One region of the Streptomyces sp. NPDC048277 genome, then DNA from elsewhere that is predicted to be linked to it. Evidence: riboswitches for the same ligand, from Rfam matches in the RefSeq annotation. Region 1 holds a riboswitch; the other holds the start of a gene.
The links. A riboswitch is a leader RNA that binds a small molecule or an ion and turns the genes downstream of it on or off. The one in region 1 is predicted to bind ZMP and ZTP.
Positions count from the first base shown of each region.

Region 2: it holds a riboswitch for ZMP and ZTP, as region 1 does, so the genes downstream of both, AB0D85_RS01915 (glycine hydroxymethyltransferase) here and AB0D85_RS15300 (bifunctional 5,10-methylenetetrahydrofolate dehydrogenase/5,10-methenyltetrahydrofolate cyclohydrolase) in region 1, are expected to answer to the same signal.

Region 1 is NZ_JBEZLQ010000006.1:228-14,557, forward strand. It holds partial or broken gene AB0D85_RS15255 (reverse transcriptase domain-containing protein) at 1-382, opposite strand, end outside; partial or broken gene AB0D85_RS15260 (IS5 family transposase) at 917-1,597, opposite strand; gene AB0D85_RS15265 (RacP protein) at 1,611-1,955, opposite strand; gene AB0D85_RS15270 (DUF6192 family protein) at 2,024-3,013, opposite strand; gene AB0D85_RS15275 (NADP-dependent oxidoreductase) at 3,089-4,018, opposite strand; gene AB0D85_RS15280 (helix-turn-helix domain-containing protein) at 4,111-4,491, shown strand; gene ctaD (cytochrome c oxidase subunit I) at 4,809-6,413, opposite strand; gene AB0D85_RS15290 (sigma-70 family RNA polymerase sigma factor) at 6,519-7,097, shown strand; gene AB0D85_RS15295 (CU044_5270 family protein) at 7,090-8,058, shown strand; gene AB0D85_RS15300 (bifunctional 5,10-methylenetetrahydrofolate dehydrogenase/5,10-methenyltetrahydrofolate cyclohydrolase) at 8,062-8,910, opposite strand; ZMP/ZTP riboswitch at 8,935-9,017, opposite strand; gene AB0D85_RS15305 (hypothetical protein) at 9,035-9,202, opposite strand; gene AB0D85_RS15310 (nuclear transport factor 2 family protein) at 9,190-9,555, opposite strand; gene AB0D85_RS15315 (hypothetical protein) at 9,727-10,023, shown strand; gene AB0D85_RS15320 (ABC transporter ATP-binding protein) at 10,097-11,875, opposite strand; gene AB0D85_RS15325 (rhodanese-like domain-containing protein) at 11,943-12,524, opposite strand; gene AB0D85_RS15330 (metal-sensitive transcriptional regulator) at 12,613-12,900, shown strand; gene AB0D85_RS15335 (sulfite exporter TauE/SafE family protein) at 12,940-13,689, opposite strand; gene AB0D85_RS15340 (MBL fold metallo-hydrolase) at 13,686-14,330, opposite strand, start outside.
Region 2 is NZ_JBEZLQ010000001.1:387,953-402,282, reverse strand. It holds gene AB0D85_RS01935 (FAD-binding oxidoreductase) at 1-964, shown strand, start outside; gene AB0D85_RS01930 (decaprenylphospho-beta-D-erythro-pentofuranosid-2-ulose 2-reductase) at 987-1,742, shown strand; gene AB0D85_RS01925 (2'-5' RNA ligase family protein) at 1,841-2,419, opposite strand; gene trpS (tryptophan--tRNA ligase) at 2,606-3,619, opposite strand; gene AB0D85_RS01915 (glycine hydroxymethyltransferase) at 3,748-5,202, opposite strand; ZMP/ZTP riboswitch at 5,235-5,324, opposite strand; gene rocD (ornithine--oxo-acid transaminase) at 5,428-6,633, shown strand; gene AB0D85_RS01905 (glutathionylspermidine synthase family protein) at 6,714-7,898, opposite strand; gene AB0D85_RS01900 (hypothetical protein) at 7,907-8,251, opposite strand; partial or broken gene AB0D85_RS01895 (hydrolase) at 8,522-9,460, shown strand; gene AB0D85_RS01890 (DMT family transporter) at 9,580-10,443, shown strand; gene AB0D85_RS01885 (DUF3050 domain-containing protein) at 10,424-11,149, opposite strand; gene AB0D85_RS01880 (hypothetical protein) at 11,433-12,020, shown strand; gene pabB (aminodeoxychorismate synthase component I) at 12,051-14,330, shown strand, end outside.

The DNA.
Region 1 (14,330 bases):
GCGAGCGGTCGGAGAACGTCGGCTCGTAATACGCTTCCAGCAGGAGGCGCACGACTTCGCCAACGAGCTTGTCCGACCAGGTCGGCAGCCCCAGCGGACGCGTCTTCCCATTGCTTTTCGGGATATGGACGCGCCGGACCGGACGGAAGCGGTAACGCTCGTGACGCATCGCCTCAATTATCCGGGCTATCTTCCGCTGCGACATGCCGTCCACGGTTTCCGGTGTGACCCCGGGCGTCATCGCGCCATGGTTGGCGTAGATGCGTCCGTAGGCCAGCAGATACAACTGCGGATTGAACAGCTGTCGATACAGTTCCGTGCACGGCAGACGGCACCTGCCGCGTTCACGCAGGACACCCAGCACCGTTGCGGCGCTCTGCATTTCGCATACCTCCCGAGTCTCGGGTGCCCGAACCACCTGGCCCCCTTCGCCCTGCGGACGGCTTTCCCGTCCTCCCTGGCCGGGCGTTGCTCCGGCGACTACTACGAGGCCTCCGTCGCCATAGGACTCGCGTCCCGTAGGCGATCCCACGTTCGTCTCTGCTGTACGTCATAGCGCGACGTAGGCGTCCCACTCATCTCCTTGAATGCCCTCGCTGGGCATCGCCCCGCGTCCCGGAGGTGCACCGGCCAACTATAGAAACCTGGTGCAGAACGCGGCGCCGGTTACAGCTGTCTTTCCGGCGGATGGGAACTTGCATCTGCTGGAGATTGGGCTTCAAACAATTCAGTCTTCGCCATATCGCGCGGGCCACCCAGCACACCGCCCCCGACAACTGGGCCCGGTCACTGGTTTCCTGACATGCTTTTGTCCCCTCTGCCTTTCGGCATCAGGTAAGTCATTGGCCCAGGAACCTCCTTCCGAGTTCCTCCCGGCTCAGCCGGGGATACAAACAGAGCGCCTCGTGGCGCACCAGGACCGTTCCACCACCCAGCGGCGCGGCAGAACGACGAAACCCTTGGCGTCCTTGGACCTGTTCACGGTCTTGATCGTGAGTTTCAGCTCGGCCTTGGCCCATTCCGCGAAAGGGCCGCGGTAGGCGGAGTCGGCCCAGACGATGGCGAGTTCGGGGTGGAGCCGGCGGGCGCGGGTCAGCAGGTCCCTGGCCGGCTTGCTGTCGTGCAGACCGGCCGAGGTCACCATGACGTCCAGCGGGAGGCCGTGCGTCTCGGTCAGGAGGTGCCGTTTGCGTCCGTTGATCAGCTTCCCGCCGTCCCAGCCGCGCGTGTCCTTGCCGACGGTCTCGGACGCCTTGACCGACTGGGCGTCGAGCACGGTGGCCACCGCGTGCGGGGAGGTGCCCATCTGGCAGCGGACTTCGCGCCGGAGGTGGTCACGGACCGTGTTCCAGACCCCGGACCTGGTCCAGCGCCTGAAGAAGCCGTAGACCGTCTGGTGCGGAGGGAAGTCCGCGGGCAGAGCACGCCAGCGGCAGCCCTCGGAACACACATACCGGATGCCGTCCACGATCTCGCGGCGCGGGTGTTTCTCGGGCCTGCCGCCGCGCCGCGTTGTCCATGCGGGCGGCGGCAGGAGAGGCTCGATCAGCGACCATTCCGCGTCGGTGACGTCCGAGGGGTAGCGGCGCTGCCGCATGAGCAGCCCCTCCTCACGCGATCAGGTCGAGTGTGGACTCGACCGAGTTCAGCTGAGTGATCATGTGCCGGACCCGCTTGTCGTCCGGGGCCAGCCTGGCGTGCGGGCCGACCGTCGCGGTGATCAGCCGCCGCACCTCGGTCAGCTTCTCGTGGATCTTCGCGATCTCGTACTGTTCGAGTTCGTCGGGGTCGGCTGTGAACATGTAGCCGTCCTCCCTGCTGTGCACCAGGGGCGGCCATCCCATCTCGGTGACGATGTCCCGCAGCATCGCCAGCCCGGAACGGACCTGGGCGGGACTGAGCTCGCACGCGATCCGCAGCTGCGGGAAGTGCAGCCCGGCAGGGCGGGCCTCCATCAGGATGCGGCTGATGCAGCGGGCGTGCTCCCGTGCCGCATCGCCCTTACGGCGTGAGCGGGCCACCGCTACTCACCCCGCAGCAGCTTCGCCAGCTCCTCGTCCATGTCGGTCTCGCCGGTCGACACCGCGTGCTCCACCCAGTCACACGCGGCCCGCACCCGTGCGAGGTTGTGCCCGATGACCTCCCGGGCGTCCGGAGCCAGCGTCCGGTCCCGCATCAGCGGCACCAGCCTGCTGGTGGAGGCCACGAACTTGTGACAGGCCCCCACCAGGTCCAGGAACTCCAGCGTCCGGTCGATCGCCCTGACCGCCGGGGCCACCGGGCTCTCCTCCTGCCCGGTGAGCGGTTCCGCGGCGGCCACCTCCGCCTGCTGCCACCGGTCGGACTGCGCCTTGTTGAACAGGTGCCTGGCCGTCTTGTCGCCGGCAGCGCGGAAGGCGACCCCGGGACGGCGCAGGAAGTCGGTCGCCACCCGGGCGGCCACCTGCTCGTCCGCCGCCAGGTCGTGGATCGCCTCCACCTTCTCCTGGACCGACACCGGCGTGTCCACCTGCCAGCCCACCTGCCGCTTCGCAGCGTCCCCCGACCACTGCAGCTTCCCGTTGCGCGGGTGCTTCGGCGGGCTGGCGATCCGCTCGAAGCGGTCGTCCAGCTTCTCCAGGATGCGATGGATCTCGAACGGGACGCCCTCCGCCCGGTGTTCACGCGGCCACCGGCCGGCGGTGTACCGGTAGGTCCGCACCTGGTTGTAGGAGACGCCGATATCGTCAGCGAACATCTCCAGCGTCTCCCGCACCCCGAACAGATCCTCGTTCGCCGCGGGCTGCGAACCGCCCCAGTCGCGCAACGGGCAGATCTCCAAGGCGTCGTCCCCGATTTTGAACTGGATCTTCGTCTCGTCCAGTACGAGCTGCCGGTCCTCACACCCACGAGTTCGTCGTACCTCGCGCGCGAGACGCTCCCGACCTTCGTGCTCACGGGCATCAGGCTCACCCCCTGTGGCCCGGGACGTCGGCTTTCCCATCGCCGGCGACAGGTCCCGGCCCCACTGCACGAACTTCAACCCACAGTCAGATCCATAGCAACCAATGGCCAAGGCTTACCTGCGGAGGGCTTCCAAATCAGGTTCTCAGACGGTGAGGACGAGCTTGCCCTGGAGGTGACCGCCGTCGAGCAGCCGGTGCGCGTCGGCGACGCGCTCGAACGGGAACGTCTCCTGTACATGGACCCGGAGCCTGCCCCGTTCGACGAGGTCGACGAGACCTCGCAGCGCGACCGGATCGGGATCGACCCCGATACCGCTGAAGCGCATACCGGCCGCCTCGTACCGGGCGATGAGCGCCGTATCCTCCTCGGCCACCGCCGTCACCAGATGACCGCCCGGACGGAGCACGTCGAGCGACCGCTCGACGGTGTCACCGCCGATCGTGTCGAGCACCACGTCGATGTCCCGGACCGCCTCGGCGAAGTCGGCCGCCGTGTAGTCGATCACCTCGTCGGCCCCGAGCCCCTCGACGAACTTCCGCTTGCTCCCGCTCGCGGTCGCGATCACATACGCGCCGAGCGCCTTCGCGATCTGGATCGCGACATGGCCGACCCCGCCGCCACCGCCGTGGACCAGGACACGGTCGCCCTCCCGCACGCCGCCGAGGTCGACCAGGCCCTGCCACGCCGTCAGCCCGACGACCGGCAGCGCCGCCGCCTCGACGTGCGAGAGCGACGCCGGCTTGCGCACCAGGTGCAACGCCGGTGCCGACACGACCTCGGCGTACGCGCTCGCCGCCCGCGGGAACAGCGGCATCCCGAACACCTCGTCGCCCGGCCTGAACCGCCACGACCCCGACGCCTCCTCGACCACGCCGCTGATGTCCCAGCCGAGGACGAACGGCGGCCGGCCGAGCAGCGGGAACTCGCCGGCGCGCAGCCGCGCCTCCAGCGGGTTCAGCCCGATCGCCCTGACGCGGACGAGAACCTCGGTCGGAAGGGGCCGGGGCTCGGGCGCGTCCACGACGGTGAGCACCTCGGGACCGCCGAGCGTCTGCTGGGTGATGACTCGCATGACTCTCCTGGTTTCGGAAGGGAGGGAGATCACCGAGGCTAGGTTTCCGACAGGAACCGGCAGGTACCTCTGGCGCGGGTACCGTTGGCGCCATGAGCGGTTTCTGTCCCGGCGATCCCTTTCTCGCCGACTGTCCGGCGCGGCTGGCGGTCGAGCTCATCGCCGACAAGTGGACGGTGGTCGTGCTCTACGGCCTCAGCAGGGGCCCGGTGCGCCACGGCGAGCTGATCGAGCTGATCGGCGGCATCTCCCGCAAGATGCTCACCCAGACGCTCCGACGTCTCCAGGCGCACGGACTCGTCCGCCGCCACGCCTACGGCGAGGTGCCGCCCCGCGTCGAGTACGAGCTCACCCCGCTCGGGGCGACGCTGATCGATCCGATCCACATGCTGACCGAGTGGGCGAGGGCGAACGCCGACGCGGTGCTCGACGCGCTCGACGCCGATCCCGAGCCGGCCGCCCACGGCGACTGAGGCCCCCACCAGGGCACCGAGTACGGCACAGAGCAGCAGGACGCCGGCCAGAAGCCGTTGGCGAAGCATGCGGTACCTCGCTTCGTACTCCAGTCGCAACGCCTCCCCGCGCTCCGCCGTACGGCGCCACGACGTGCGCGCCAGTTCGAGGTACTCCGACTCCAACTGGCGCTCCAGTTCCTCCCGTTGGGTGTCGGTGAGCCAACCGAGCCGGTCCGCCGCCCGAGTCGCCGCGGCACGGCACTCCGCACGTGCCGCCGCCAGCAGCAGATGCCCCTCGATCTGGCTGACCAGCACCCGCTCCTCCTCCCTCGCCGTCATCGCGCGCTCAGCTCCCGCTCCGGCCCGGGCTCCCCGTGGTGCAGGTCGAACGCCGGCGACTCGCTCCGGATCCGGGGAAGAGAGACGAAGTTGTGGCGCGGCGGCGGACAGGACGTCGCCCACTCCAGTGAACGGCCGTACCCCCACGGGTCGTCCGCCTCGACCTTCTCGCCGTACTTCGCCGTCTTCCACACGTTGTAGAGGAACGGGAGCAGTGACGCCCCGAGCAGGAACGAGAAGATCGTGGAGACCGTGTTGAGTGTGGTGAGCCCCTCCACCGCCAGATAGTCGGGGATCCGGCGCTGCATGCCCTCCGCGCCGAGCCAGTGCTGGACCAGGAACGTGCCGTGGAAGCCGATGAAGAGCGTCCAGAAGGTGATCTTGCCGAGGCGCTCGTCCAGCATCTTCCCGGTGAACTTGGGCCACCAGAAGTGGAAGCCGGCGAACATCGCGAAGACGACCGTGCCGAAGACCACGTAGTGGAAGTGGGCGACGACGAAGTACGAGTCGGAGACATGGAAGTCGATCGGCGGGGACGCGAGCATCACACCGGTCAGGCCGCCGAAGACGAACGTCACCAGGAAGCCCGTCGACCAGAGCATGGGTGTCTCGAAGGACAGCGAGCCCTGCCACATCGTGCCGATCCAGTTGAAGAACTTCACTCCCGTCGGGACCGCGATCAGGAAGGTCATGAAGGAGAAGAACGGGAGCAGGACGCCTCCCGTGACGTACATGTGGTGGGCCCAGACGGTGACCGAGAGGCCGGCGATCGAGATGGTCGCGGCCACCAGGCCCAGGTATCCGAACATCGGCTTGCGCGAGAAGACCGGGATCACCTCGCTGATGATGCCGAAGAACGGCAGCGCGATGATGTAGACCTCGGGATGGCCGAAGAACCAGAAGAGGTGCTGCCAGAGCAGCGCTCCGCCGTTGGCCGCGTCGAACACGTGGGCGCCGAACTTCCGGTCCGCCTCCAGCGCGAACAGGGCCGCCGCCAGGACCGGGAAGGCGAGCAGTACCAGCAGCGCCGTCAGGAGCACGTTCCAGACGAAGACCGGCATCCGGAACATGGTCATCCCGGGGGCGCGCATACAGATGATCGTGGTGATGAAGTTGACCGCGCCCAGGATCGTGCCGAAGCCGGAGAGCGCCAGGCCCATGATCCACATGTCGGCTCCGACACCGGGCGTGCGGACCACGTCCGACAGGGGCGCATAGGCGAACCAGCCGAAGTCGGCCGCACCCTGCGGGGTGAGGAAGCCGCCGACGGCGATGGTCGAACCGAGCAGATAGAGCCAGTAGGCGAGCATGTTCAGACGGGGGAAGGCGACGTCCGGCGCGCCGATCTGCAACGGCATGATCCAGTTCGCGAAACCCGCGAAGAGCGGGGTCGCGAACATCAGCAGCATGATCGTGCCGTGCATCGTGAACGCCTGGTTGAACTGCTCGTTCGACATGATCTGCAGGCCGGGCCGGGCCAGTTCGGCACGCATGAACAGGGCCATCACGCCACCGACGCAGAAGAACGAGAACGCCGTGACCAGATAGAGCGTTCCGATCGTCTTGTGGTCCGTGGTCGTCAGCCACTTGAGGTTCCTCATGCCCCGCCTGTGTCCGGACGGCAGGGGCCGGTCACACTCGGACGGTGCGACGAGCGTCACGGAAACGGGTGTGACGATCGGGAAGGTGCCGGACACGAACGGGACATGAGCAACGACGAGATCTTCGCCGCTGCCTATCGCGAGCACTACTGGGCGGTCAGCCGTTATGTCGCGCGGCGACTGGACGGGCGGGCCGGCGAGGTGGAGGAAGTGGTGGCGGAGGTGTTCACGGTGGCCTGGCGCCGCCGAGCCGACCTGCCGGCCGTCCCGCTGCCCTGGCTGTACGGCGTGGCACGCAACTGCCTCGCCAACGCGGTACGCGGGTACGGGCGCAGGCGCCGGCTGATGGACCGGCTGGGCAACGACGAGACCGCGCACGGACGGCACATCGCGGCCGGCCCCGGCGGCGAGCGGCCCGGCGCCTGGGTGCACGAGGCGCTGGCCCGGCTGTCCCCGGCCGACCAGGAGGTGCTGCGGCTGACCGCCTGGGAGGAACTCGGTGTCGACGAGGTCGCGGTCGTCCTCGGCTGCGGCAGCCGGGCGGCGGCGATGCGGCTGCACCGCGCCCGCCGCCGGCTCAGAGCCGAGATCGACCGACTGCGCCCCCCTGCCGCCGAGGCCCATTCTGAGGCCCATTCTGAGGCCCTTTCCGAGGCCCTTTCCGAGGAACACCGCCATGGCTGACGAACTCGACCTGCTGCGCGCCGCCGACCCGGTGCCCGCCGACGGCCCCCACTACGGCGACGGCCCCCTGGACCACACCGCCGAACGGCACCTGAACCGGCTGCTGCACGCCCCGCGCCCCGGGCGCCGGACCTGGTCGCGGCCGCGCCCGGTGTGGGGGTTCACCGCGGCCGCCGTCGTGGCCGCCACCACGCTGGCCCTGCTGCTCGGCGGCTCCGGCGGCGCTCCCGCGGTCGCCGCACCCCGGCCGCTGACCGTCCGCGCCCACTCCACCCCCGTACCGCTCGACCAGGTCGCGAAACTGGCCGCCGTGGCGGCGGGCGACGGGTCCCCGGCGCTGCGCCAGGGCACCCATGTGCAGTCCTGGAGCCTGGGCATGAGCGACGACGAGCCGCCCCTCACCCTGCCCGAGGAACGCGTGGTGCGCTGGCGGGCGGACGGCAGCCACACCGAGGTGGTGGTGGCGACCGACCCGAGCCACGCGGGCCGGCCCGTCCTCACCGACGAGGGGCTGGTCGAGGACGGCCATGTGCTCAGCCGGCGGACCTTCCCGCCGATGTGGGGCGACGCCCCGCCGCTGTCGACACCCCCGCACGACCCGGCGAAGCTGCGCGCCTACCTGGCCGAGCTGATCCACGGCGACACCCGCAGCACCTCCGAACTCCTCGACGCCACCCAGGAGTTGCTGAACAACTGGACCCTCGGGGCACGGGAGTCCGCGGCCCTGGTTCAGCTCCTCGCCGACGCGAAGGGGTTGCGGCCGGTCGGTCAGGTCACCGACCGGCTGGGCCGCGGCGGGCAGGCGTACGTCTACGACCAGGGCACCGGCGCACGGCGGATGCTGATCCTGGACCCCGCCACCGGTGCCGTACTCGGCCTGGAGACCACGTTCACCCGGGACGAGCCCGAGTACGGGGTGCATGCCGGGGACGTCATGGACTACAGCGCCTGGATGCGCTGACCGTCACACCCCGAGCTGCCGGGCGGCCGCGTCGACGGTCTGCTCCAGCAGTACGGCGATGGTCATCGGGCCGACGCCGCCCGGCACCGGCGTGATCAGCGAGGCGCGCTCGACGGCGCTGTCGAAGTCGACGTCACCGACGTTCCCGTCGTTGTAGCCCGCGTCGAGCACGACCGCGCCCGGCTTGATGTCCTGCCCCCGGATCAGCCGGGGGCGGCCGACGGCGGCGACCACGATGTCCGCCTCGCGGACGGCCGCCGACAGGTCCCCGGTGCGGGAGTGGCAGTAGGTGACCGTGGCGTCGCGGGCGAGAAGGAGCATGCCGGCCGGCTTGCCCAGGATCGCGCTGCGGCCGACGACCACCGCCCGCTTCCCGGCCGGGTCGACGCCGTACGCGTCGAGCAGGCGCAGGATGCCCCCGGGAGTGCAGGAGACGAAGCCCGGCAGGCCGAAGCTCATCGTCGCGAACGACGCGAAGGTCACGCCGTCCACGTCCTTCTCCGGGGCGATCGCCTCGAACGCCGCCCGCTCGTCGACGTGTTCGCCCACCGGGTGCTGCAGCAGGATGCCGTGCACGGCGGGATCGGCCGACAACTCCCGCAGCGCGGCGACGAGTTCCTCGGTGGTCGTGGTGGCGGGCAGGGCCACGTGCCGCGAGGCGATGCCGGCCTTGCGGCTGCGGTTCTGCTTCATCCGGACGTAGGTGACGGAGGCGGGGTCCTCGCCGACCAGCACCGTCGCCAGACACGGCGTGACGCCCGTGCGTGCGGTGAGGCCGGCGGCCTTCTGCGCGGTCTCCTCGACGATCCGGCGGGCGACGGCGGTTCCGTCCATGAGGCGGGCCTGGGTCATGCGCACACTCCTGAGCTGATTGACCTTGATCGCCCAGGCGCACGGCATCGACAGTGCGGGCCGCTCCCCGGTGGTGCTCCACCTCAGCGCCAGTCACGGCCCGCCCCCAGGGTAGCCGAGGCCGTCAGCGCTTCCTGCGGCAGTGCGCGGCACGCAGGACCGTCTCCAGCAGCGCCACGGACGCGCGAGGCCGCGGCCGGCGGCGGTGCCCCAGGGCCGCCCGCGCCGAGAAGGTCCAGGTCAACCGGGAGCTGACCTGGACCCTCGCGGTCCTGCCGACTACTCGTCCCATGCCTGGATCATGAGCTGCTCGGCGATCTTGCCGTCGCGCAGCGTGATCATCGACTCGGCGAGTACCCGGACGCCGTCCCCGTACTCGCAGGACTCGCTGAAGGCGGCGCTGTCGCCCTGCACGACGCACCGGTCCAGCTTGTGCGTCATGTCCCGGCCGTAGACGTCGTCCAGCATCGCGGCGATGTCCTTGCGGCCGTGCAGGACCTTGGGGTGGCTGGGCTGGGTGTTGCGGTCGACGATGCGGATCTCCGCGTCGTCCGCGTAGAGCGCCAGAAGGCTGTTCCCGGTGTTTCCCTCTATGGCCCGGCGCAGTGTCTCGGTGTCGAAGGCGGAACCTGTCGCGGTGCCCATGGTGACCTCCTGCGGGTGCCCGCGACCCGATGCGGAGGGGTCGCGAGAACCCTCCCTTCGAGCGTGCTCCGCCGCGCCGGGCTCGGCAAGCGCAGGCCGGGCACTCCTCCTGACGGGTGAGGGGGAGCGGCTGCCCGTGTCCGGCCCGGTGCCGGGGACGTTGCTGAGGACATGATCTCAACACGACGTATCGTCGCCGCCGTCGGCCTCGCCGTCGGGGTCACCGGCCTCGCCGCGCCGCTGGCGAACGCGGCCGGCGCGAGCCCCCAGCACACCGGGAAGCTCACCGCGCTCGGCGTGCTCGACTCGGTCGCCCGCAGTGACGTCCCGGCGCAGTACAAGGACGAGATCCCGAAGATCTCGGAGCAGGTGCAGGGGCTGAACGGAGTCCAGAGGCTCGGCGAACTGCACCAGCTCACCGACCTGGCCGCGCCCGTCATGGGGCTGGTGCCGGCCGTCGAATCCTGACCCCGGCCGCACACCGAGGGCCGTCCCGCACAAGGGGGCGGCCCTCCGCCGTACCCGGGGCCCGAAGGCGACCTCAGTGCTCCGAGGCCAGGAACTGCGTCGCCGCCAGCTCCGCGTAGAGCGGATCCGCCGCCACCAGCTCGCGGTGCGTGCCCACCGCGCGGACCTGTCCCGCGTCCATCACGACGATCCGGTCCGCCATCGTCACCGTCGACAGCCGGTGCGCGACCACCAGCACCGTGGTCGACCGCGCCACATCGGCGACCGTGTCCCTGAGCGCCGCCTCGTTCACCGCGTCCAGCTGCGAGGTCGCCTCGTCCAGGAGCAGCAGCCGGGGCCGGCGCAGCAACGCCCTCGCGATCGCGACCCGTTGCCGCTCCCCGCCGGACAGCTTGGTGCCACGGTGGCCGACCAGGGTGTCCAGCCCCTGGGGCAGCCGCGCGACCAGGCCGTCCAGGCGGGTCGTCTTCACCACCCGGGTCACCGCGTCCTCGTCCGCGTCCGGGTTGCCGAGCAGCAGGTTGTCCCGCAGCGAGCCCGACAGCACGGGCGCGTCCTGCTCGACGTACCCGATCGCGGAACGCAGCAGGGGCAGGTCCCAGTCGGCCAGCGGGCGGCCGTCGAGGGTGATCGCGCCGGACTCGGGGTCGTAGAACCGCTCGATGAGCGAGAAGACGGTGGTCTTGCCGGCGCCGGACGGGCCGACGAACGCCGTCATGCCCCGCGCGGGTATCGCGAAGCTGACCCCGTGGTGGACGTACGGCAGGTCGTCGGCGTAGCGGAAGCGTACGTCGGTGAAGGCGAGAGAGGCCGGTTCGGCGCCGGCGGACGGCAACTCGGCGGGCTCGGCCGCGGGTTCGGCGGGCAGCAGCAGTGCCTCCTGGATCCGGGCCAGTGCGCCCGCGCCGGTCTGGTACTGGGTGATCGCGCCGACGACCTGCTGGATCGGCGACATCAGGTAGAAGACGTAGAGCAGGAACGCCACCAGCGTGCCCACGCCGATCGCGCCGGTCGCCACCCGCGCCCCGCCCACCGCCAGCACCGTGATGAACGCCAGCTGCATCGCGAGCCCCGCCGTGTTGCCCGCCGCGGCCGACCACTTGGCGGCGCGCACGCTCTGCCGCCAGGACTCCTCGGCGGCCGCGTGCAGGGCCTGCTCCTCCCGGTGCTCGGCGCCGGATGCCTTCACCGTCCGCAGCGCGCCCAGGACCCGCTCCAGCGAGGCACCCATCACACCCACCGCGTCCTGCGCCCGGCGGCTGGCCCGGTTGATGCGCGGCACGATCGTGCCCAGCACCGTGCCGGCCCCGGCGATCACCGCGAGCGTGACGCCGAGCAGCACCGGATCGACCACCCCCATCATCACCACCGTGGCGACCAGGGTGAGTCCGCCGGTGCCGAGCGCGACCAGCGAGTCCGTGGTCACCTCGCGCAGCAGGGTGGTGTCCGAGGTGATCCGCGCCATCAGGTCGCCGGGCTCGGTACGGTCCACGGCGGCGATCCGCAGCCGCAGCAGATACGACGACAGGGTGCGCCGCGCCCCGAGCACCACCGACTCGGCGGTGCGCCGCAGCACGTACGAACCCAGCGCGCCCAACGCGGCGTTGGTGACCACCAGACCCGCCATGGCGAGCAACTTCCCGGTGATGGAACGGTCGTGGGACAGGTCCTCGATCAACCCCCGTGCCACCAGCGGCAGCAGCAGCCCGGTCGCGCCCGTCACCAGCGAGAGCACCGCACCCGCCAGCAGGGCCCAGCGGTGCGGCCGTACATAGGAGAGGAGCAGCCGGAACACGGACGGACCGGTCCGCTCTCGCGTCTCTCTCGTGGGCACTGCGTCTGCGGTGGTCACGGTGCTCCTCGTCCGGGAGGTGGGGCGCCCCCCAGGCTACGACGGCCGCTCCCGGCTCCGGGCCCGCTCATCCACGGGCGGAACCGATCCTCGCCAGGGTCGCGTCGAGGTCGGCCGGGCGCGGCCGGTTGTGGGGCAGCTTCGACAGGACCGCGGCCATCCCGCAGGTGTCGGTGAGCGCCGAGAACACCAGGCCGCCCGCGATCCCCGCCGACAGCAGCAGCCAGGCCGGGTGCAGCAGCCCGAGGCCCAGGCCCGCGAGGACGACCGAGCCGGCGGTGAACCGCACCTGGCGCTCCATGGCCCAGGTCGCGCGCGACCCGCCCCGCGGCCGGTGCAGTTCGTGGCCGCGCTCGGCCCAGCCGCGGGTGCCGCCGGTGAGGGTGGCCGCCGGGATGCCGTGCTCGGCGAGGACCGCCCGGGCGTTCTCGGCCCGGGCGCCGGAGGCACACACCAGGAGGAGCTGGCCGTCCGCCGCGCGGAGCGTGGGCAGGGCCCGGCGCAGGGCGTCCAGGGGGATGTTGTGGGCGCCGGGCACATGGCCGGAGGCGTACTCGCCCGGTGTGCGGACGTCGACGACGGTCAGTTCCGGGAGGCGGGCGAGGGCCTGGTCGGGGGCGAGATCGGGGTTCGGGGGAGTGGTGGTCATGGCGGGTGCGATCCTTCCTTGCAGTGAGGGGTGACGGGTTTGCCCGAGGGGCGGGTAAAATACCCCTACGGGTATGTGAGGAGTGGTCGTGGAGCTTCAGTTCGAGGGCGATGAGCTCAAGTCGGTCCTGAACCGGCTGCGCCGGGCGCAGGGGCAGATCTCCGGAGTGATCAAGATGATCGAGGAGGGCCGTGACTGCGAGGACGTGGTCACCCAGCTCGCCGCCGCCTCGCGCGCCCTGGACCGGGCGGGCTTCGCGATCATCGCGACCGGGCTCCAGCAGTGCATCATCGACCCCGCCCGCAACGGGGCGGACGGTGAGACGACCGCGCAGATGAAGGCCCGGCTGGAGAAGCTGTTCCTTTCACTGGCCTGAGGCGCACGGGTCGGAACCCGTCGGCCTGGGACGCCCGGGTCAGAACACCGCGTCGGCCAGCATGAACCCGGCCACCGCGAGCAGCGCGTACGCGAAGAGCCGCTGGAGGGTGCCGGGGGACAGCCGGGCGGCGAGCCGCTTGCCGTCCCAGGCGCCGAGGATCGCCGTCGCGGCGAACGGGCCCACGGTCGTCCAGTCGACGTCCGCCGCCGATCCGGAGCGCGCCGCGAGGGCGGTGAGCGAGTTGATCGTGATGACCAGCAGGCTGGTGCCGATCGCCGCCCGCATCCGCAGGCCCACGACGTTCACCAGGGACGGTACGGCGAGGAAGCCGCCGCCCACGCCGAGCACCCCGGTCACCGCGCCGAGTCCGGCGCCGGCCCCGGCCACCCGGGAGGCCCGGACCGGTGCCGGCCCCGTGGCCCCGGTGGCCGGCGGCCTCAGCATCCGCAGCGCCGCCACGGCGGCGAGCACCGCGAACGCCCCGGTCAGCAGCGCGGCCGGCAGGTGCCGGGACACCAGCCCGCCGACCGCGGCCGGCACGATTCCCGCCGCCGCGAACACGGCACCGGCCCGCCAGCGCACGGTGCCCTCGCGGGCGTGCGCGACGAGCGCGGTGGCCGAGGTGACGGTGACGACGACCAGGCTCGCGGTGGTGGCCGCGGCCGGGGTGAAACCGAGCAGATAGATCAACGCGGGCACCGCCAGCACGCTGCCGCCACCGCCCAGGGCCCCGAGCGCCAGGCCGGTGAACGCCCCGGCGCCCAGGGCGAGCAGAAGAGCGCTCATGCGGGGGTGCCCTCGGCGCTCACCGCGAGTCCCGCCGCGCTCCAGGCGCCCATGCCCCCCACGACGTCCACCGCGTCCAGGCCACGGGCCGTGAGCAGCGCCGCCGCCTCGCGGGACCGCCTGCCGGAGCGGCAGATCACGACGATCGGCCGGTCCTCGGCGGCGGGCGGGAGCGGAGCGCCGGCCGCCAGCGCCGACAGCGGAGCGTGCAGGGCCTGGGGCGCGTGCCCGGACGCCCAGTCGGCGGCCTCGCGGACGTCCAGCAGGACGGCACCGGCGTCCGTGCGCTCCTGTGCCTCGGCCGGGGTGAGCCGGGCCATCGGCAGACCGGCCTCGCGGGCCGCGGCGAACCCGTCGTCGACGGCGACCACGTCCCGCCCGGCCGCGTCGAGGAGCGACGCGGCGACGGCGGCCCGCATCCCGCCCGCGCAGTGCACCCACACCGTGCCGCCGGGTATCTCGCCCAGCCGCTCCCGCACCTGGTGCAGGGGTATGTGGAGCGAGCCCCGGAGGTGACCGCCGGCCCGCTCGGAGTCCCGGCGTACGTCCAGGACGACGAGTCCGTCCGTCCCGTGTGCGGCCAGCTCCGCGAACGTGGCCCGCGGGAAGGAGCGCGGGGTGTCTCCCGGACGCAGCCAGGA
Region 2 (14,330 bases), on a different contig from region 1:
ATCCTTCTCCCGTCACGTGCTGTCCTTCGAACTCCTCACCGCCGACGGCCAGGTCCGTACGGTGAGCCGCGACACCCCGCTGTTCGACGCGACGGCCGGCGGCATGGGTCTGACCGGAGTGATCCTCACGGCGACCGTCCGCCTCCTCCCCGTCGAGACGTCGTACATGTCCGTCGACACCGAACGCGCCGCCGACCTCGACGACCTGATGGCCCGCCTCACCGCCACCGACCACCGCTACCGCTACTCCGTCGCCTGGATCGACCTGCTGGCGCGCGGGGCGGCGACCGGGCGCGCGGTGCTCACCCGGGGCGACCACGCGCCCCTGGAGGCGCTCGGCGAGAGCACGCGCGCCGGGCGCGCACCCCTTGCCTTCCGTCCCCGTCAGCTTCCGGCCGCCCCCGCCTTCGTCCCCGAGGGCCTCCTCGGCCGCACCAGCGTCGGCCTCTTCAACGAACTCTGGTACCGCAGGGCGCCACGCGCGCGTACCGGCCAGCTCCAGCGCATCTCCACCTTCTTCCACCCCCTGGACGGCGTCCCGCACTGGAACCGCGTCTACGGCCGGGGCGGCTTCGTCCAGTACCAGTTCGCCGTCGGACACGGCCGGGAGGACGTCCTGCGCCGGATCGTGACCCGGATCTCCGAGCGCCGCTGCCCGTCCTTCCTGGCCGTCCTCAAACGCTTCGGCGACGCCGACCCCGGCTGGCTCTCCTTCCCCGTGCCCGGCTGGACCCTCGCCCTCGACATCCCGGCCGCCCTTCCCGGCCTCGCGCCCTTCCTGGACGAACTGGACGAGGAGGTCGCGGCCGCCGGCGGCCGTGTCTACCTCGCCAAGGACTCCCGGCTGCGCCCGGAACTCCTCGCCGCGATGTACCCACGACTCCCCGAATTCCGCGCCCTGCGCGCGCGGTTGGACCCCCGCGGGGTGTTCGTCTCCGACCTGTCCCGCCGTCTCGGTCTCTAGCCCCCCGTCTTCAGGAGCTGTCGTGAAGGACGCCTTCGGAATGCCCCAGTCCCTGCTCGTCCTCGGCGGTACGTCCGAGATCGCGCTGGCCACCGCGCGCCGGCTGATCGCCCGCCGCACCCGCACGGTCTGGCTGGCGGGCCGCCCCTCCCCCGCGCTCGACCGGGCGGCCGAGCACCTGCGCGCCCTCGGCCCCGACGTCCACACGATCCCCTTCGACGCGCTGGACCCCGCGTCCCACGAGACGACCCTCGACAAGATCTTCGCCAACGGCGACATCGACATGGTCCTGCTCGCCTTCGGCATCCTCGGCGACCAGGCGACGGACGAACGCGAGCCGGTGAACGCGGTCCGGGTCGCCCAGACCAACTACACCGGCGCGGTCTCGGCGGGCCTGGTCAGCGCGCGGGCCCTGCAGGCCCAGGGCCACGGCTCGCTGGTGGTCCTGTCCTCGGTCGCCGGGGAACGGGCCAGGCGCTCCAACTTCATCTACGGCTCCAGCAAGGCGGGCCTCGACGCCTTCGCCCAGGGCCTGGGCGACGCGCTGCACGGGACGGGCGTGCACGTGATGGTCGTACGGCCGGGGTTCGTACGGTCGAAGATGACACAGGGCCTGGAGGAGGCCCCCCTGGCCACGACACCGGAGGCGGTGGCGACGGCGATCGAGGCGGGGCTGCGCAGGCGCTCGGAGGTGGTGTGGGTACCGGGGGCACTGAGAGTGGTGATGTCAGCGCTCAGGCACGCGCCACGGTCGGTGTTCCGACGCTTGCCGATCTGATTCCGCCCGGCTGCAACGCGCCCCTCAGGGGCGCTGGGGGTCCCCCCGGCCGAAGGCTGGGGGAGGAACTGCGCGACCAGCCCCCACCGGCCGGCAGGCTACCGACTGGCGATGGTCCCCCGCTCCACATGCCCCACCTGAGGAGGCACGACAGAGCCGGCGAACCTGTACTCGTGCAGCTTGCGCCACACGCCGTCGAGCCCCTGCTCGTGCAGCGCGAACCCGGTGCAGGGCCACTCGGCCTCGAAGTCCGCCAGCTCGACGAACGCCCGGTCCATCGCCGCCTCGTCGATCCCATGGGCAACGGTCACATGCGGGTGGTACGGGAACTGCAGCTCCCGGTCGAGCGGCCCCGACGCATCCCGCACCCGCGACTGAAGCCACGCGCAGTCGTCCACGCCCTGGACGACCCGGACGTACACCACCGGCGACAGCGGCCGGAACGTACCCGTACCAGACAGCCGCATCGGGAACGGCCGCCCCACGGCGGCCACTTCACCGAGATGCGCCTGCACGGCCGGCAGCTCGATGTCGGCGATCTCCGTAGGGGGGAGCAGCGTGACGTGCGTGGGGATGCCGTAGGCCGCGGCGTCGCCGAAGCCCGCGCGCCGCTCCTGGAGCAGGCTGCCGTGAGGCTCCGGGACCGCGATCGACACGCCGATCGTTACGGTCCCCACGTCATCTCCCGTCGGTCGTGGTGGTCGGACGCGTGTCGGGTTCGTACCCGGCCGTCCGGCTATCGACTGTACGGCCACGGCCGCCTTCCGGGCAGCCGTGGCCGAAGTGATGTGCAGCGCTCCCGCGCGACCCCCTGAGCGCCCCGAGCGCCCCCTGCGCCTCGCCCGGTGCGTCAGGTGCTTCGCTCAGTGCTTGGCGGGCAGAAAGCCCACCCGGTCGTAGGCCTGGGCCAGCGTCTCCGCGGCGACGGCACGGGCCTTCTCCGCGCCCTTGGCCAGGATCGAGTCGAGCGTCTCGGAGTCGTCCAGGTACTGCTGGGTGCGCTCGCGGAACGGGGTCACGAACTCGACCATGACCTCGGCGAGGTCGGTCTTGAGCGCGCCGTACATCTTGCCCTCGTACTCCTGCTCCAGCTCGGCGACCGTCTTGCCGGTGAGGGTGGAGTAGATGGTGAGGAGGTTGCTGACACCCGGCTTGTGCTCGGCGTCGTAGCGGATCACGGTGTCCGTGTCGGTGACCGCGCTCTTGACCTTCTTCGCCGTCGCCTTCGGGTCGTCGAGCAGGTTGATGAGGCCCTTCGGCGTGGGCGCCGACTTGCTCATCTTGATCGACGGGTCCTGGAGGTCGTAGATCTTCGCCGTCTCCTTGAGGATGTACGGCTTCGGGATGGTGAAGGTCTCGCCGAAGCGGCCGTTGAAGCGCTCGGCGAGGTCACGGGTGAGCTCGACGTGCTGGCGCTGGTCCTCGCCGACGGGGACCTCGTGGGCCTGGTAGAGCAGGATGTCGGCGACCTGGAGGATCGGGTACGTGAACAGGCCGACGCTCGCGCGGTCCGCGCCCTGCTTGGCCGCCTTGTCCTTGAACTGGGTCATCCGGCTGGCCTCGCCGAAGCCGGTCAGGCAGTTCATGACCCAGGCGAGCTGGGCGTGCTCGGGGACGTGGCTCTGCACGAAGAGGGTGCAGCGGTCCGGGTCCAGGCCGGCGGCGAGCAGCTGCGCGGCGGCGAGCCGGGTGTTGGCGCGCAGGTCGGCGGGGTCCTGCGGGATCGTGATCGCGTGCAGGTCGACGACCATGTAAAAGGCGTCGTGGGAATCCTGGAGGGCTACCCACTGGCGGACGGCGCCGAGGTAGTTGCCCAGGTGGAACGAGCCGGCGGTGGGCTGGATGCCGGAGAGCACGCGGGGTCGATCAGAGGCCATGCTCACCATTGTCTCAGAGAGCTCGGGTGGTTTCGGTGCGTGGGAAACCGCGGGCCGGTGGGGGCCGGTCGCGCCCTGCGGCGGAGCCGCAAATGAATGCGGCCCCGCGCCCCTAAAAGCAGGCCGGCTCAGCCCAGGTCGATCTCCGGGTACAGGGGGAAGCCGGCGACCAGGTCCGTCGCGCGCTGGGCGATCTCCGTGGACACCTTCTCGTCCAGGACGTGCGACGCCTTGCTCGGCGCTCCCGACTTCGTCGTGCCCGGCTCCGTCGCGGTCAGGACGCGGTCGATCAGGCCCGCGACCTCGTCCATCTCCGCCGTGCCCAGGCCGCGCGTGGTCAGCGCCGGGGTGCCGATGCGGATGCCGGAGGTGTACCAGGCGCCGTTCGGGTCGGCCGGGATCGCGTTGCGGTTGGTGACGATGCCGGAGTCGAGGAGGGCGGTCTCGGCCTGGCGGCCGGTGAGACCGTAGGAGGACTCGACGTCGATCAGGTTGAGGTGGTTGTCCGTGCCGCCCGTCACCAGCGTGGCGCCCCGGCGCATCAGGCCCTCGGCCAGCGCGCGCGAGTTGTCGACGATGCGCTGGGCGTAGTCCTGGAAGGCGGGCTGCCGGGCCTCGGCCAGGGCGACGGCCTTGGCCGCCATGACGTGCGGGAGCGGGCCGCCGAGGACCATCGGGCAGCCGCGGTCGACCTGGTCCTTGAGGGAGTCGTCGCACAGGACCATGCCGCCGCGCGGGCCGCGCAGCGACTTGTGGGTGGTCGTGGTCACGATCTGGGCGTGCGGGACCGGGTCGAAGTCGCCGGTCAGGACCTTGCCGGCGACCAGACCGGCGAAGTGCGCCATGTCGACCATGAGGGTCGCGCCGACCTCGTCGGCGATCTCGCGCATGATCCGGAAGTTCACCAGCCGGGGGTACGCGGAGTAGCCGGCGACGACGATCAGCGGCTTGAACTCGCGGGCCTGGGCGCGCAGCGCGTCGTAGTCGATGAGCCCGGTGGCCGGGTCGGTGCCGTACGACCGTTGGTCGAACATCTTGCCGGAGATGTTCGGGCGGAAGCCGTGGGTGAGGTGGCCGCCGGCGTCCAGGGACATGCCGAGCATCCGCTGGTTGCCGAAGGCCTGGCGCAGCTCGGCCCAGTCGGCCTCGGAGAGGTCGTTGACCTGGCGGGCGCCGGTCTTCGCCAGGAAGGGGACCTCGACGCGGTCGGCGAGGACGGCCCAGAAGGCGACCAGGTTGGCGTCGATGCCGGAGTGCGGCTGGACATAGGCGTGCCGGGCGCCGAACAGCTCGCGGGCGTGCTCGGCGGCGAGGCCCTCGACGGTGTCGACGTTGCGGCAGCCGGCGTAGAAGCGGCGGCCGATGGTGCCCTCGGCGTACTTGTCGCTGAACCAGTTGCCCATCGCGAGCAGGGTCGCCGGGGAGGCGTAGTTCTCGGAGGCGATCAGCTTGAGCATCTCGCGCTGGTCGGCGACCTCCTGGCCGATGGCGTCGGCGACGCGCGGCTCGACCGCGCGGATCACGTCGAGGGCGGCGCGGTACGCGGTGGACTCGGTGGACAGGGGTGCGGACTGGTCGGACATTCGGGACCTCCGGACATGGCGTTCGGCATTCACGGTTCGGCCCAGGCGCACGGCACTCGATCACACACGAGCCGCTCCCTGATGGTCGGTCCCATCCCAGCGCGCCAGTCACGGCCCGCCGATCACATTACCGGGCACGCCGGGCCCGGGGGCCGTGGCGTCCACCAGTCGGGCACGGACAGACGGTATTAAAGGGATCATCTCGCCGCGTTCTCTGGAGTCGCCGTGACCACTACGGAAGCCCTCATCGCCGCCGCCGACGCGCACAGCGCGCACAACTACCACCCGCTGCCGGTGGTGATCGCGACGGCGGACGGGGCCTGGATGACGGACGTCGAGGGGCGCCGGTACCTGGATTTCCTGGCGGGCTACTCGGCGCTGAACTTCGGGCACGGCCACCCTCGCCTGGTCGCGGCGGCGAAGGCCCAGCTGGAGCGGGTGACGCTGACGTCCCGGGCCTTCCACCACGACCGGTTCGCCGCGTTCTGCACGGAGCTGGCGGAGCTGTGCGGGATGGAGATGGTACTGCCGATGAACACGGGGGTCGAGGCGGTGGAGACCGCCGTGAAGACCGCGCGGAAGTGGGGGTACCGGGTCAAGCACGTGCCCGCGGAGATGGCGAAGGTGGTGGTCGCGAGCGGGAACTTCCACGGGCGTACGACGACCGTGATCAGTTTCTCGACCGATCCGGAGGCGCGGGCGGACTTCGGGCCGTACACGCCCGGCTTCGAGATCGTGCCGTACGGGGACCTGACCGCGATGCGGGCGGCGGTGACCGAGAACACGGTCGCCGTGCTGCTGGAACCGATCCAGGGCGAGTCGGGGGTGATCGTGCCGCCGGCCGGTTATCTGCCGGCGGTGCGGGAGCTGACCCGGGAGCGCAACGTGCTGTTCGTCGCCGACGAGATCCAGTCGGGGCTCGGGCGGACCGGACGGACGTTCGCCTGCGAGCACGAGGGGGTCGTACCGGATGTGTACGTCCTCGGGAAGGCGCTGGGGGGTGGGGTGCTGCCGGTGTCGGCGGTGGTGGCCAGTGCGGAGGTGCTCGGCGTGTTCCGGCCCGGCGAGCACGGGTCCACCTTCGGCGGGAATCCGCTGGCCTGCGCGGTGGGCCTGGAGGTGATCGCGATGCTGCGCACCGGGGAGTTCCAGGAGCGGGCGGCCGTGCTGGGCGAGGTGCTGCATCGGCGGCTGGCGGAGCTCGCGGGCAGCGGGCGGGTGACGGCCGTGCGGGGGCGGGGGCTGTGGGCGGGGGTGGACGTGGATCCGGCGGTGGGGTCGGGACGGGCGGTCTCGGAGCGGCTGCTGGAGCGGGGGGTGCTGGTGAAGGACACGCATGGGGCGACGGTGCGGGTGGCTCCGCCGTTGACCATCGAGGAGGAGGATCTGGAGTGGGGGATCGAGCAGTTGTGGGAGGTTTTGAGCGCCTGATGGGGTGCCGCTGAGGGTTTGATCGCGAGTACCGGTCCGTCGTGGCTTGTCGCGCAGTTCCCCGCGCCCCTTGAGGGGCGCTAAAGGATCACGTGGGGCAGGAAGCGGGCGTAGTCGTCCGTCACCAGACCCTGCGACTCCCTTATGCCCAGGCCCGCGGCCTCCTCCCCGACGACCCACGCACCCAGCACCACATGGTTGCCGTCGAAGTCGGGCAGCGGGGCCAACTGCTGGTAGCAGCAGGGCTCTTCGCGTACGACGGGAGGGCGGCCGGGCTCGTGCACGACCACGCCCGCGCCCTCCCGGCCCAGCAGGGGCTTGCTGACGTAACCCGTCGTGGCGGCCAGTTCCCTGGGCCCGTCCACGTACGCCGGGAGCAGGTTCGGGTGTCCTGGGAACAGCTCCCAGAGGATCGCCAGCAGTGCCTTGTTGCTCAGGAGCATCTTCCAGGCCGGCTCGATCCACATCGTCGTGCCGGTGCCGCCGCCGTTGTCCAGGGTGGCGAGGGCGTGGTCCGCGAAGGCGTCGGTCGTGAGCCATTCCCACGGATAGAGCTTGAAGCAGGCGCGGATGAACCGGAGCCGGTTGTCGACGAAGCGGCCGGAGAGGGTGTCCCAGCCGATCTCCTCCATGGAGATCCAGTCGGTGTCCAGGCCCGCCTGTTCGGCCGTCTCCTTCAGGTACGCGACCGTCATCAGGTCCTCACCGAGTTCGTCGGCGGAGGAGTGGGCGAAGTAGAGGGGGGCGTCCGGCGGGAGGAGGCGGGACTGCTTCCGCCAGGCGGCCACCAGGCGTTCGTGGAGGCTGTTCCACTGGTCGGCGCCCGGGAAGCGGTCCGCCATCCAGAACCACTGGGCCGAGGCCGCCTCCACCAGGGAGGTGGGGGTGTCGGCGTTGTACTCCAGGAGTTTCGCCGGGCCCGTGCCGTCGTAGCGGAGGTCGAAACGGCCGTAGAGGGAGGGGAGTTCGGAGCGGCGCCGCCAGGCCTCGGTCACGGCGGCCACCACGCGCGGGTCCGTGATGCCGAGGTCGGTGAAACGGTCCTTCGCCACGATGTGGCCGGCCGCCGCCAGGCACATCGTGTGCAGTTCCTCGACGGCCTCCTCCAGCGCCTCCACCTCCTCCAGGGTGAAGACGTAGTACGCGCTCTCGTCCCAGTACGGGCGCAGGACGCCGTCGGGGTGGCGGGTGAGGGGGTAGATCAGGCCCTGATCCTCGACGGTCCGCTGCCAGCCGGGGCGGGGGTCGGTCGTACGGCGGCACATGGAACCGGTCAGCCGCCGGAGCTGCCGTGACCGCTGCCGAAGCCGCCGCGGTGGACGCTGTGGCCGTCGCTCGACGAACCGCCCGAGCCCCCGCCGGACTCGCTGAACGAACCGCCCTTGACCCAGCCGCTGCGCTTCTTGCCGCCGTAGTAGTAGTCCGCGTTCACGGTGCTCTTGGTGGCGGTGCAGTTCTTGTCGGTGACGACCCGGTAGCCCTTGCCCGCGGTGTAGCTGCCGCGGTCGACGCAGCGCCTGTCGGGGTCGGAGGAGCAGGCGGTCAGGGCGGCGGCCAGGAGGCCCATACCGCCGAGGACGACCGTGCCCGAGCGCAGTTGCCGGCGCGCGTCCGCCATGTTCGTGCTCCCCCCGTGTGATCTTCGGAGACAGCTTAGACGAATGGTTTCGGCCAGCCCTGAATTGTCATGTACAGGTAAGAAAATCATGTGAAGCCACCGGAGATCCTGTCGGTGCTCCGCGCCCCGCGGGTACCGTCCAGCCTGCCCGTATGTGAACGATCAACTTCGACTCTACGCGCGCAGAACGACCGCCGCAGCACCACCATCAGCACCCGTACCCGCACCGCCATCCCTCTCTCCATCCCCCCACCGACGGAGGAATGACAGATGCCCGGCTTCGCCGCCTCGCGCCGCAAACTCACCACGGCCGCCGCCGTGTTCGGCCTGCTCGCCACCGGTGCCGCCGTCCAGGCCACCACCGCCGCGACCCCCGCCCACGCGGCCACCACCTACAACGTCCTGTTCGACGACGGCCACGCCGAGGAGGCCGGCAACGCGGACTGGATCATCTCCACCAGCAAGCCCGACCCGCTCGGCGAGGACTCCTCCCCGTCGAGTGAGACGGACTGGACCGGGGCGCTGTCGTCCTGGGGCGTCGCGCTCCAGCAGACCGGCGACTACAGCCTGAAGACCGCCACCAGCGCGCTGACGTACGGCGGTTCGTCGTCGACCGACCTGTCGAAGTTCGACGCGCTGGTGCTGCCCGAGCCCAACACCAAGTTCACGACCGCCGAGAAGACGGCGATCATGAAGTTCGTGAAGGCCGGCGGCGGGCTGTTCATGATCTCCGACCACAGCGGGGCCGACCGCAACAACGACGGCTACGACGCGGTCGAGATCCTCAACGACCTGATGACCAACAACAGCGTGGACAGCAACGACCCGTTCGGGTTCTCCATCGACTCGCTGGACATCAGCTCCGGCTACCCGAAGGCCATCAGCGACAGCAGCAACGCGGTGCTGCACGGCGGCTTCGGCACGGTCACCAAGAGCCTGATCGCCGACGGCACGACGGCCACCCTCACGCCCGCCGACAACGCGAACGTGAAGGGGCTGGTGTACCGCAGCGGTTACTCCGGGAACACCGGCGCCTTCTTCCTGACGTCGACGTACGGCAGCGGCCGGATCGCGTTCTGGGGCGACAGCTCGCCCATCGACGACGGCACCGGCCAGTCCGGCAACAAGCTGTACGACGGCTGGAACGACAGCGGCGCCACCAACGCCGCCCTCGCCCTCAACGCCACCGCCTGGCTGGCCGGCGCCAGCTGACGTACGGGGCGAAAGGGAGGAACGGGTCCGGGGGTCGATCACCCCGGGCCCGCTTCTTACTTTTCCGCCGACCGGCCTTTGCTCCCCTCCCCTAGAGTCCCTTTGTGCTCTTTGGAATGGTGTGCGCCCTCGCGGCCGCGATCTGCTTCGGTACGGCGACGGTCCTGCAGGCGGTGGCCGCGCGGGCGGCCGGTGACGGCGCGGGCGGGGAGGCCGCGCTGCTGCTGCGGGCCGTGCGGCAGTGGCGGTACATCGTCGGGCTGGGGCTGGACGGTCTCGGGTTCGTGTTCCAGATCCTCGCGTTGCGGTCGATTCCCATCTACGCCGTGAGCGCGGCCCTGGCGTCGTCCCTCGCGGTGACGGCGGTGGTCGCGGCGCGGCTGCTGCGGGTACGGCTGAGCGGCACCGAGTGGGCCGCGGTGGGGGTGGTGTGCGCGGGGCTCGCGATGCTGGGGCTGGCGTCGGGGCCGGAGGGGAACCGGGCGGGGACCGACGCGCTGACGTACGTGATGCTCGCGATCGCGGTGGGGGTGCTGCTGCTCGGGCTGGTCGGCGGGCGGCTGTCCGGGCGGTGGCGGGCGCTGGTCCTCGGGCTCGGCGCCGGGTTCGGGTTCGGGGTGGTGGAGGTGTCGGTCCGGCTGATCGACACCCTGCGGCCGGCCGGGCTGCTGGCCAACCCCGCGACGTACGCCCTGCTGATCGGTGGCGGCGGCGCCTTCATGCTGCTGACCTCGGCCCTGCAGCGCGGCTCGGTGACCACGGCGACGGCCGGCATGGTGATCGGCGAGACGATCGGCCCGGCGGCGGTGGGGGTGGTGTGGCTCGGGGACCGCACCCGGGAGGGCCTGGCCTGGCTCGGGGTGCTCGGGTTCACGGTGGCCGTGGCGGGGGCGCTGGCCCTGGCCCGGTTCGGGGAGGCGCCGGACACGGAGGGCGCCGACCCCGAGGCGGCGGAACCGGTCAGCCCATCGCGTCCGTGATCCCGTCCCAGAGGCGGGACCTGGCCTCCAGGGCGACGAGGACGGTCTCGACGGCCTCGTGCCAGCGCTGTTCGTCGGTGCCGCACAGGTCGGCGACCATCTGGAGGGCCATGGGGGTGTGCTCCTCGCCGTCGACCTCGATATGGCGGGCGAGGTAGTCACGGAAGAGCGGGAAGCGGTCGGTGCCCTCCTCCTTGACGACCTGGTCGAACATGTCCGGGATCAGGTCCTCGCGGGAGAAGGCGAACGCGGCGGCCCGGCAGTGCAGCGGGCGGTCGGCGATGATCTCGAAGGTCGTGCGCACGAACTCGGCGGCGGGGGCCGGGACCTGGGCCACGCGCAGGGCGGCCTGAACATCGTGGCCCTCGGCGACCAGCGCGACGAAGGTGTCGACGGGGGCGGTGTCGGCCGACGCCTCGGTCATGGCCGCGCGGTAGAGCTCGAAGTGGCTGGTGAAGCCGCCGTTCAGCGCGTCGCTCTCCTCGACCAGCACGATGTCGTTGATCAGCCGGCGCGCGACCGCGGAGCCGCGGGGCACCCAGGGCACGTCGACACAGGTCAGCTCCCGCTGGAGCGACTTGAGCAGGGACATGAAGTCCCAGACGGCGAAGACGTGGTGGGTCATGAACGTCGCCAGGCGATCCCGGTCGGATATCCGCCGGTAAAGCGGGTGGGCGGTCACTTCTTTTCGCGCGGATTCGATCACCGAACGCGCCTGATCAATTGCCTCGCGGCCATCTTCGGACAGATTCCAGACGTACCTCGACACGACGGCTCTCCTTTGTTCCGGGACGGCGATCGTGCAACTTTCACGAGCACCGGGCAAGCACTTTCCGGAATTCCACGAGAGTTACCCGAAGTAGTCGACGACAGAAGACGCCAAGCCCATAGAAAGCGCTATAAAAAGTTACGTTCCGGACACGTTGCGGGCGTCAAAAAATCTCGTTGAACCTTTGAACGCCATGTGTGTCCATTCCGTAAAGGACACCGTGACCAGTAATCCCGTCACCGTCACCGTGGCCTATCACGTGTTGCCGGGTCGCGAGGCCGACTTCCACTCCTGGGGGTGGGCCATGCTGGGCGCGAGCGCCCGTCAGCCGGGGTTCCTCGGCGGTGGCGTCCTTGTCGACCAGGAGGCGGAATGGCATGTCGTGTATCGCTTCGCCACCGAGGACTCGGCGCTGGCCTGGGAGAACTCCCTGGATCGCGGAGAGTGGGAGACCCGGACGAACGGCATCGCCCGGCCCACCGGCCGCCGTAGCGTGCGCGGCTCGAAGGTGTGGTTCGACTCGCTGGCCGGGCCGACTCCGCCGCCTCCGCCGCCCACCCCTCCGGCGAAATGGAAACTGTGGTTCATCAACATGAGCGCGGTTTTCCCACCGGTTCTGCTCTTCAATATCATCGTGATTCCCCATCTCGGTGGCCTGAATCCGCTCATTCGCACCCTGGTGCTCTGCCTCTGTGTGACCGCGCTTGTCACCTGGATTCTCATGCCGCGACTCCAGCGTTTCTTCAAGAAATGGCTGTACCCGCCGCTGCAGGCACTGCGCGGGCGGCACAAACGACGGGCCGCATAGGCCCGGGAACGACCCAAGGGAGGTGGGCGGGTGAAGACCCTGCTCATCGACAATTACGACTCGTACACCTACAACCTGTTCCAGCTGATCGCCGAGGTCAACGGCGAGGAACCGGTGGTGATCCGCAATGACGAGGGGGGCGGCACACCCGCCGGTCTCCCCTTACTCGCGGAGTTCGACAACGTGGTGGTGTCCCCGGGGCCCGGCCATCCGGGAAACAGCCGTGACTTCGGCATCAGCGCCCGGGTGATCGCCGAGTCCACGATCCCCGTGCTCGGCGTCTGCCTCGGCCACCAGGGCATCGCGCTCGGCGAGAAGGCCCGGGTGGCGCCCGCCCCGCAGCCGAGGCACGGGCATCTGACCAGAGTCCGGCACGACGGGCGGGACCTGTTCGAGGGGCTGACCCAGGACTTCACGGCCGTGCGCTACCACTCCCTCGCCGTGCACGAGCCGCTGCCCGCCACCCTGGAGGCCACCGCCTGGGCCGAGGACGGCGTCCTGATGGGCCTGCGCCACCGTCAGCGTCCGCTGTGGGGCGTGCAGTTCCACCCCGAGTCGGTGCTGACCGAGTACGGCCACCGGATGTTGGTCAACTTCCGCAACCTCACGGCCCGGCGGGCCCGCAGAGCCCGCACCAAGAACACCGCGGTCCCGCCGACGGTGGCGGTGATCCCGCGCCCCAGGTCCGCAACCGCACCACGCGGCTCCGCAGCCACCGCATCGGCCGCACCCAGCACGTCCGGGGCCGCGCCCGGCATGTCCGGGGCCGCGCCCGGCACGCCTGGGCCCGTGCCCACCGCCCCTGCCGCATCCGGCGCCCCCGGGTTCGTCCCGACCGCACCCGCCGCGGCCAGCACACCCGGGTCCGCCTCCACCGCACCCGCCGTAGCCGGCACGCTCGGGGCCGAACCCGCCACACCCGCCGCATCCGGCACCCCCGGGTCCACCCCCGCCGCCCCCCTTACCGCCCCCGCGGCAGCCATCCCGCGCCCCCGGCAAGGAGATGCCCCCCGGTCGGCGGATCACCCCCGGCAGGGGGACCGGCCCCGCCCCGTCTACCGGCTGCACACCCGTCAGATCTCCGGTGCCGTCGACACGGAGGCGGCCTTCTCCCGTCTCTTCGCCGCCTCGCCCCGGTCGTTCTGGCTGGACAGTTCGCTCGTCGAGCGGGGGCGGTCGCGCTTCTCCTTCCTGGGTGACGACAGCGGTCCGCTCGCCGAGTTCGTGCGGTACGACGTCACGGCCGGGCGCTGTGTGATCGAGCGGGCCGGACGGCCGCCGCGCAAGGTGTCCGCGAGCGTCTTCGACTATCTGAAGCGGCAGTTGACCAGCCGCCGGGTGGACGCCGACGGGCTGCCCTTCGACTTCACCGGCGGCTATGTCGGCTACTTCGGCTACGAGCTCAAGGCCGACTGCGGCTCCCCGAACCGGCACCGCGCCGACACCCCGGACGCCTGCTGGCTGTTCGCGGACCGGCTGATCGCCGTGGACCACGAGGAGGACGTCACCTACGCGGTCTGCCTGGCGGAGGACACCCCGCGGGCCGCCCGGGAGGCCGGGGAGTGGCTGGAGGCCACCCTGGCCCAGCTCACCTTCCTCGCCCCGGACGCTCCCCGGCCCGCCCCGCCCGCCGCCGAGGCGCCGGACCTGGAGGCCGCCGAACCCTGGCTGGTGCGGGACCGGGCAACCTACCTCGCGGACATCGAGGCCTGCCAACGGGAGCTGCGGGCCGGCACCAGCTACGAGGTCTGTCTGACCGACGCGGCCCGGCTGCCCGCCCCGGCCGACCCCTACGCCTTCTACCGGGAGCTGCGCCGCGTCAACCCGGCGCCGTACGGGGCCATGCTGCGCTTCGGCGACCTGGACGTGGCCGGTTCCTCACCGGAGCGGTTCCTGCGGATCACCCGGGACGGGGTGGCCGAGGCCAAGCCCATCAAGGGCACCGCACCGCGCGGGGCGACCCCCTTCGAGGACGACCGGCTGCGGGACGCGCTCGCGGCGGACGCCAAGACGCGCGCCGAGAACCTGATGATCGTCGACCTGCTCCGCAACGACCTGGGCCGGGTCTGCCGTACCGGAACCGTCCGCGTCCCGCGGCTGATGGCCACCGAGTCGTACGCGACCGTGCACCAGCTGGTGTCCACGGTGACCGGACGGCTGCGCGCGGACACGGACGCGGTGGACTGCGTGCGCGCCTGCTTCCCGGGCGGGTCGATGACCGGCGCCCCGAAGCTGCGCACGATGGAGATCATCGACAGCCTGGAGACCGAGGCCCGGGGCGTGTACTCGGGGGCGCTCGGCTACCTCGGG